Regions from separate parts of the Peptoniphilus equinus genome, predicted to be linked through region 1. Evidence: predicted binding sites of a transcription regulator. Region 1 holds the regulator's gene; the other holds the start of a gene.

Region 1 (3,419 bases):
TTTGACCAGATCCTTGGTCAGCTCGTCGAACTTCGCACGAGTCAGATCCATGTTAAGGTGAAGCGGACCTTCAGCGGTGGCGGTGATAAACGGCAGGTTGATGTTGGTGGACATGGTGGAAGAAAGCTCTTTCTTAGCTTTTTCAGCCGCTTCTTTTAAACGTTGTAAGCTCATCTTGTCCTGTTTCAAATCCACACCGTGTTCCTTTTTGAACGATTCGGCGATGAAGTCGATAATCTTTTGGTCAAAGTCGTCGCCGCCGAGCTTGTTGTTGCCTCGTGTGGAGTGAACTTCAAAGACCCCGTCGGAGAGTTCCAAAATGGACACGTCGAAAGTCCCGCCGCCAAGGTCATAGACCATGACCGTTGTGGATTCTGCGTCTTTGTCTTCACCATAAGCCAGAGCCGCGGCAGTCGGTTCGTTGACAATACGTTTTACTTCAAGGCCTGCAATTTTTCCTGCGTCCTTCGTCGCTTGACGTTGGGCGTCAGTGAAGTATGCCGGTACGGTGATAACCGCTTCGGTAATCTTTTCGCCGAGGTAAGATTCCGCATCGGCTTTGAGTTTTTGAAGAATCATTGCGGAGATGTCTTGCGGCGTGTACTTTTTGCCGTCAATGGTGACCGTGTGATCCGAACCCATGTGACGTTTGATGGATTGAATGGTGCGATCAGGGTTGGTGATCGCTTGACGCTTTGCAGTTTCCCCTACCAGACGTTCCCCGTCTTTGGTAAAAGCAACCACAGATGGCGTGGTGCGGTTCCCTTCAATGTTAGGAATGATCGTCGCTTCATTACCTTCCATAACTGCTACCGCAGAGTTGGTTGTCCCTAAGTCAATTCCGATAATTTTTCCCATAAATAGTTCCTCCCTTAAGTGTTATCCTTTATTGTGATACCTTGACCATGGCAGGTCGTAGAATTTTGTCATTGATTTTATAGCCTTTTTGAAGAATGTCGAGAACCGTGTCCTCTTTCACACCCTCTCTGGCTTCGACCAACACGGCGTGATGGATGTTGTGATCAAAAGGCACATCCACACCGTCGATGGCTTCCACGTTATAGCGTTTCAAAAGTTCGAGAAGCTGCGCATAAATCAGCTCCACCCCTTCGCGGAATTTCTCATCACCGCTTGCACCTGCAAGGGCACGTTCGAAATTGTCCACAATGTTCAGAAGCTCCAGAAGCACCTTTTCGCTCCCGAGGGACGCATACTCCCGCTTTTCATTTTCCGCACGGCGCCGATAGTTGGTAAAGTCCGCCTGCAATCGCATGAGCTGATCTTTCAGCTCGTCTTCACGAGAGACCCCGGCGTCACCTTCAGGGTCCGCCGCCTCAGTGGTATCTGTCTGTGCATCGGCCACGTCCTCGGTCACGGACGTGTCATCGCCTGTATGCACCTCAGTGTCCTCAGTCATGTCTGTCGTCTCCGCCTCGTCTTGGCGGTCATGTTTGTCTTTTTGCACCTTATCACCTCAAAAGTTTATCTATTGACCTGTTGAGCAGTCGGCTCATGGCCACGACGTTTTTGATCTGGGCCTCGTAGTCCAGATGCTGCGGACCAAGTATACCCAGTTTCCCGCAAATCACATCGTGCTCATCGCCGAATCTCGCCAGAATAATGGCATTGTCCTTTAAAAGTCCCCCCTTGTCCTCATCGGAAATCACCACGCAAAGGTTGTCGTTAAAATCGCTCAAATGTTTTTTGAAGTCCTGGCCTTCAACGAGCGCCATAATTTCAAAAGCCTCCTTTTGTGTGAGGGCATCTTTGAAATTAAAGACATTTTTAAGACCGGAGTAGTAGAAATCAACTTTCTTTTCCTTCCGATCAAACGCGCTGATCCGCTGTGTCACAAGCTCGACAAGATCCTTGTGCCGGCCAGCCTCGCCGCGAAGATAGACATCGAAGCTGTCCAGATCCGCAAGGTCCACACCGCTGAAATAACTGTTCAGCGCCGCACTCAAACCCCGTGCCGTGTCATCGTCCATGGGAATCGCCGTGGGCAGAAAGTGTTTTTCCACAGCCCCTCGATTTCCCACCACAAGAAGCAACACACTGCGGCGGTCCATGGGAATAATCTGTATCAGTTTGATACCCCGTGCCCGACGCTGCTCCGTAATCACATAGGCAATGTAACCCGACGCCTCGGCCAGGCGCTCCACCGCTTCGTGATAGAGTTCCTTCAGCGTGCCCTTGAGAGGACTTTCCTCCTCGTCGCCAAAAGCCGACGGACCCAGCTCGCTGAAATGACGGTTCAGTTCATCCACATAAAACCGATAAGCTTTGGAAGAGGGGATTCTGCCCGCTGACGTGTGGGGCTTGTTCAGATACCCCAAGTCCTCCAGGTCCGCCATCTCGTTGCGAATGGTGGCGGAACTCACGCCGAAATCATAGCCTTTTTGCAGCGTGCGTGACCCCACAGGCATGGCCGATTCAATGTAGGAACGAATAATGGCATTTAAAATTTTTTCCTTTCTCGAATCCATAGCACCACCCTTTGTTAGCACTACTTCTAAGTGAGTGCTAAAGCTTATGAACTAATAATACGCCATTAGTCAAAGAATGTCAAGATTATTTTTTGACTTTTTTCACATTTCCCCTCCGCCGTCACGGAATGGCCGGGTCATAGATTTCAATTGAATTTTAAATATGATAAAATGGACGATGATATAAGCTTAAGGAGGCTCTTATGAACTCAACCAATCCAAATAAAGACAAACGCGAGAACACGGTGCTCAGTTATCTCGGCACCTTTGCCGTGGCCATCGTCCTCGCGCTGCTTATTAAGACATTTATATTCAGTTCCAACATGGTGGTCGGCGAATCCATGGAACCGACCCTCCATCAGGACGACCGTCTCATCGCCCTCATCCTGCCCCTTCGATTCTCCGATCCCGACCGCGGCGACATCGTCATCATCGACGCGCCGGATGAAGAGGGTAAAGACTACATCAAGCGTGTCGTCGGCGTCCCCGGGGACACCGTGAGCATCCACGACGGCGTGGTCTTTTTAAACGACGAGCCTTTGGACGAGGACTACACCTCATCGGATTACACTGAAATTTACAACGCCTCGGAGTGGACCCTCGGCGAGAATGAATTTTTCGTCATGGGGGACAACCGACTCCCCGGCAAGAGCATGGACTCACGGTACTTCGGGCCCGTGGAAAAAGCTCACGTCAACGGCGTCGTCAAACTGCGCTTCTGGCCGCTGTCCCGAGCCGGAATTATGAACTGACCGAACTAAGGAGATGTCATGTCGCGACAAGATTTTATTCGAAACTTTTCTATTATTGCACATATCGACCACGGCAAGTCCACCCTTGCCGATCGCATGATTGAGATGACCGGCATGCTCACACAGCGTGAGATGCAGTCCCAGGTGTTGGACTCCATGGAACTGGAGAAAGAACGGGGCA
Region 2 (3,419 bases), 460 kb from region 1:
GCCTTCCAATTCAGCCTTATCGCCTGCACCATCCACGATAACGGTGAGATCTTTTTCTACGCGGACCTTTTGTGCCTGACCTAAAACGTCAACTGTGGCGTCTTTCAAATCTTCGCCAAGATCGGAGGAGACAACTTTACCACCGGTTAAAATGGCGATATCTTGGAGCATTTCTTTTCTACGATCACCATAGCCCGGTGCTTTGACCCCAACGATGTTTAAAGTGCCGCGAAGTTTATTCAGCACCAAGGTTGCCAGAGCTTCCCCTTCAATATCTTCGGCAACAATTAGAAGCGGTTTGGATTGTTGCAGGACTTGTTCCAAGAGTGGGAGCAGGTCTTGAATGTTGGTGATTTTTTTGTCTGTGATGAGAATGAACGGATTATCCATCTCCGCCACCATCTTTTCATTGTCGGTGACCATATATGGAGACAGATAGCCGCGATCAAACTGCATCCCTTCTACCACATCCAGGTGTGTACCGGTAGATTTGGACTCTTCGACCGTGATGACACCGTCTTTACCGACCTTTTCCATAGCTTCGGCAATCAACTCACCCACTTGTTCGTCCGCAGAGGACACGGCAGCCACTTGTGCAATAGCCTCTTTGGTTTCAACTGGTTTAGAGAAGTTTTTGATCGCTTCCACAGCCGTATCTACCGCTTGACGAATTCCTTTTTGCAACACCATTGGGTTGGCGCCGGCAGCGAGGTTTCGCATACCTTCTTGAGTGATAGCTTGAGCCAACAGGGTGGCTGTGGTAGTCCCGTCCCCTGCCACATCGTTGGTCTTGGTTGCCACTTCTTTTAACAGTTGTGCACCCATGTTCTCAAATTTATCTTCAAATTCAATTTCTCTTGCAATGGTGACACCGTCATTGGTGATGAGCGGAGAACCGAATTCACGATCTAAAATGACGTTGCGACCCTTAGGTCCAAGGGTGACTTTTACTGTATTGGCAAGACCGTTGATCCCATCCATGAGACCTTTTCTTGCATCTTCTGAGAATTTAATTTCTTTAGCCATAATGCCTCCTTAAATGCTGAATGTTGATTATTCGATAACGGCGAGAATGTCCGTATATTTTAAGATAGTATACGCGGTCTTTTCCAATTCCACTTCCGTGCCGGCATACTTGGAAAAGATAACTTTATCCCCAATGTGAAGCTCCTCTTTTTTCGCATCATCATCGGTAATGCCCTTGCCGATAGCAATGACTTCAGCGATGTTGGATTCTTCTTTAGCAGAGGACGGCAGCACAATACCTGAAGCTGTAGTCTCTTCCTTTTCAGCTTTCTTAATTACAATTTTGTCATCCAATGGTTTTAAATTCATGTTATCCTCCTTTTAGCACTCAACCGTCTCGAGTGCTTACTCTCTTATCATACCCTAAGGTATATAAAAGTTCAAGCAAAATCTGACATATTTTTACCTTTATTTCTGTCGCCGTCGTGGCGTCATCCCACAAAAAAATCCTCTTTATCAAAGAGGATTAAACGATATTTTTACCAGCTGATAGAGCACGGGGATGAGAATGGCAGGAATGAGATTCGCATTCTTAATTGTGGTAATCTTTAACATATTACATCCGATAGCCATAATAAGCAGTCCTCCGACTGTTGCTATCTCCGTCAACATGGACTCGGTCATAATAGGCTCCAAAAAGCCGCTGATCGCAACCAGAAAACTCTGATAGATAAAAAGACTCACCGACGAAAACACCACGCCAACCCCGAGGGCACTGGCAAATATAATAGCACTGATGCTGTCCAGCGCAGTTTTCACATAAAGCACATCATAGCTGTGTAAAAGGCCGGCATTCAACGAGCCGATAATGGACATGGACCCTACGCAGAACATGAGGGATGTGGTGATGAAGCCTTCGGCCACCTTGGCGCTGTCTCCATTTTTAACCACACGGGCGGTGAGGCCGAAAGCGAGCTGATTGAGACGTGTCTCCAACTGCAAGGCGTGTCCGATAAGTAACCCCACCACACAGGAGACAATCATGACAGTGACGGAGCCGCCGCTAAGCGCCCCTTGAAGACCGATGACAAAAACACCAAGGCCTAAGATGGTCATAATTTGATCCTGTAATTCCTTTGAAAAGCGCTGTCCGATAACAAGACCTAAGGTCGAGCCGAGGATAATCCCCAAGCTATTAATAATGACGCCAAACATCACTGTGCTCCCTTCCATAATAAAAAAGATACTGCTGAGCAAGGCCGGCACTTTCCCCGAAGAGCCGACGACCTTCTATGGCAATACGAGACTTTGAAGTTTTCGATTGTAAAAAAAGATGTTCCATCACCCGCTGTATCCACACATCCACGGGGAAGGCGTCCTTGTGCCCCAACCCGAAGAGGAGGATACAGTCCGCTACTTTGGGCCCTACGCCTGGCAAAGTAAGAAGCAACTCCCGTGCTCTGTCACGATCGAGCTTCATCAGCTCCGCCATCGTGACCCGCGCTTCTGCCACAGCCTGCGCCGTGCCTAAAATATACTTATCACGATAGCCTAACTTGCCCTGTTCTCTTAATATACTCAGATCTGCCGAAGCAAGTGCCTGAGGTGTGGGAAAGCTGTAAATTCCCTCTCGAATTTCCGATCCGAACGTCGCGGCCAACCATTCCACCGTCTTTTTAATGCGAGGAATGTGAGAGTTTTGGGAGATGATAAAGGTGCAGATGGTCTCAAACGGGCTCTGATTTAAAAGACGAATTCCTCGGCCGTAGGCCATCGGCGTTCGCATCGCTTCAAAGTTGTGGAGCGGGCGCCGTAAGGCCCCGTAGTCCGTGTTGAAGTCAAAATAGTGACGGTCCGCCTCAGGCCTGTCAGACTGAAACGACCACCCACCGCCACACGGTGTGATGGCAATGAGACGCCCTTCCACCGGCACCAAAAAACCGTCTGCCGTGGTTCTACCTCGAAAGGCCTGACCACAGTTAAAAATAGCTTTCGGATCAAAGTACGGCGTGTCAACGATCTGAGATTTAACGGCCATGTTGTAAATAGTAGCTTAATTTTAAAATAGAATCGTTAATCCGAGTATTTTCCACAATGGAGTGGGTGACATTCACATCCACCGGCGCAAAGTTCCAAATACCTCGAATGCCATGTGCGTCCAAGCGACGAATAATTTCCTCTGCAGCCGTCTTCGGCACAGTTATAATCGCCACATCCACCTGGTGATGATCAATGTAGTGCAAAAGCTCATCAGCCGGCTCGATGGTAACATGTTCCACTTTCATGCCAATCTTTTTCGGATCGTTATCAAAGAGGGCAACAATATCAAAACCGCTTTTACGAATCCCTTCGTATTCAAAAATTGCAGTTCCCAGACGTCCCGCACCCACGACAACCGCCTTGTAACGGTTGTGAATGCCAAGTATTTGAGCGATCTCATCTCTAAGCAGCGC

What was found. Region 1 encodes HrcA, which represses chaperone genes, less so after heat shock. Its sites were predicted from a motif close to ATTAGCACTCNATANTATNGAGTGCTAAT; they were not measured.
Region 2: the regulator HrcA is predicted to act here: its motif matches at 1,347-1,375, upstream of O6R05_RS08025 (co-chaperone GroES).

The regions. Positions count from the first base shown of each region.
Region 1 covers NZ_CP115667.1:416,056-419,474, reverse strand. Annotated here, with positions in the region: gene dnaK (molecular chaperone DnaK) at 1-858, opposite strand, end outside; gene grpE (nucleotide exchange factor GrpE) at 887-1,465, opposite strand; gene hrcA (heat-inducible transcriptional repressor HrcA) at 1,470-2,486, opposite strand; gene lepB (signal peptidase I) at 2,690-3,238, shown strand; gene lepA (translation elongation factor 4) at 3,257-3,419, shown strand, end outside.
Region 2 covers NZ_CP115667.1:1,661,119-1,664,537, forward strand. Annotated here, with positions in the region: gene groL (chaperonin GroEL) at 1-1,026, opposite strand, end outside; gene O6R05_RS08025 (co-chaperone GroES) at 1,054-1,335, opposite strand; gene O6R05_RS08030 (DUF554 domain-containing protein) at 1,483-2,181, opposite strand; gene O6R05_RS08035 (DNA-3-methyladenine glycosylase family protein) at 2,162-3,004, opposite strand; gene O6R05_RS08040 (redox-sensing transcriptional repressor Rex) at 2,994-3,419, opposite strand, start outside.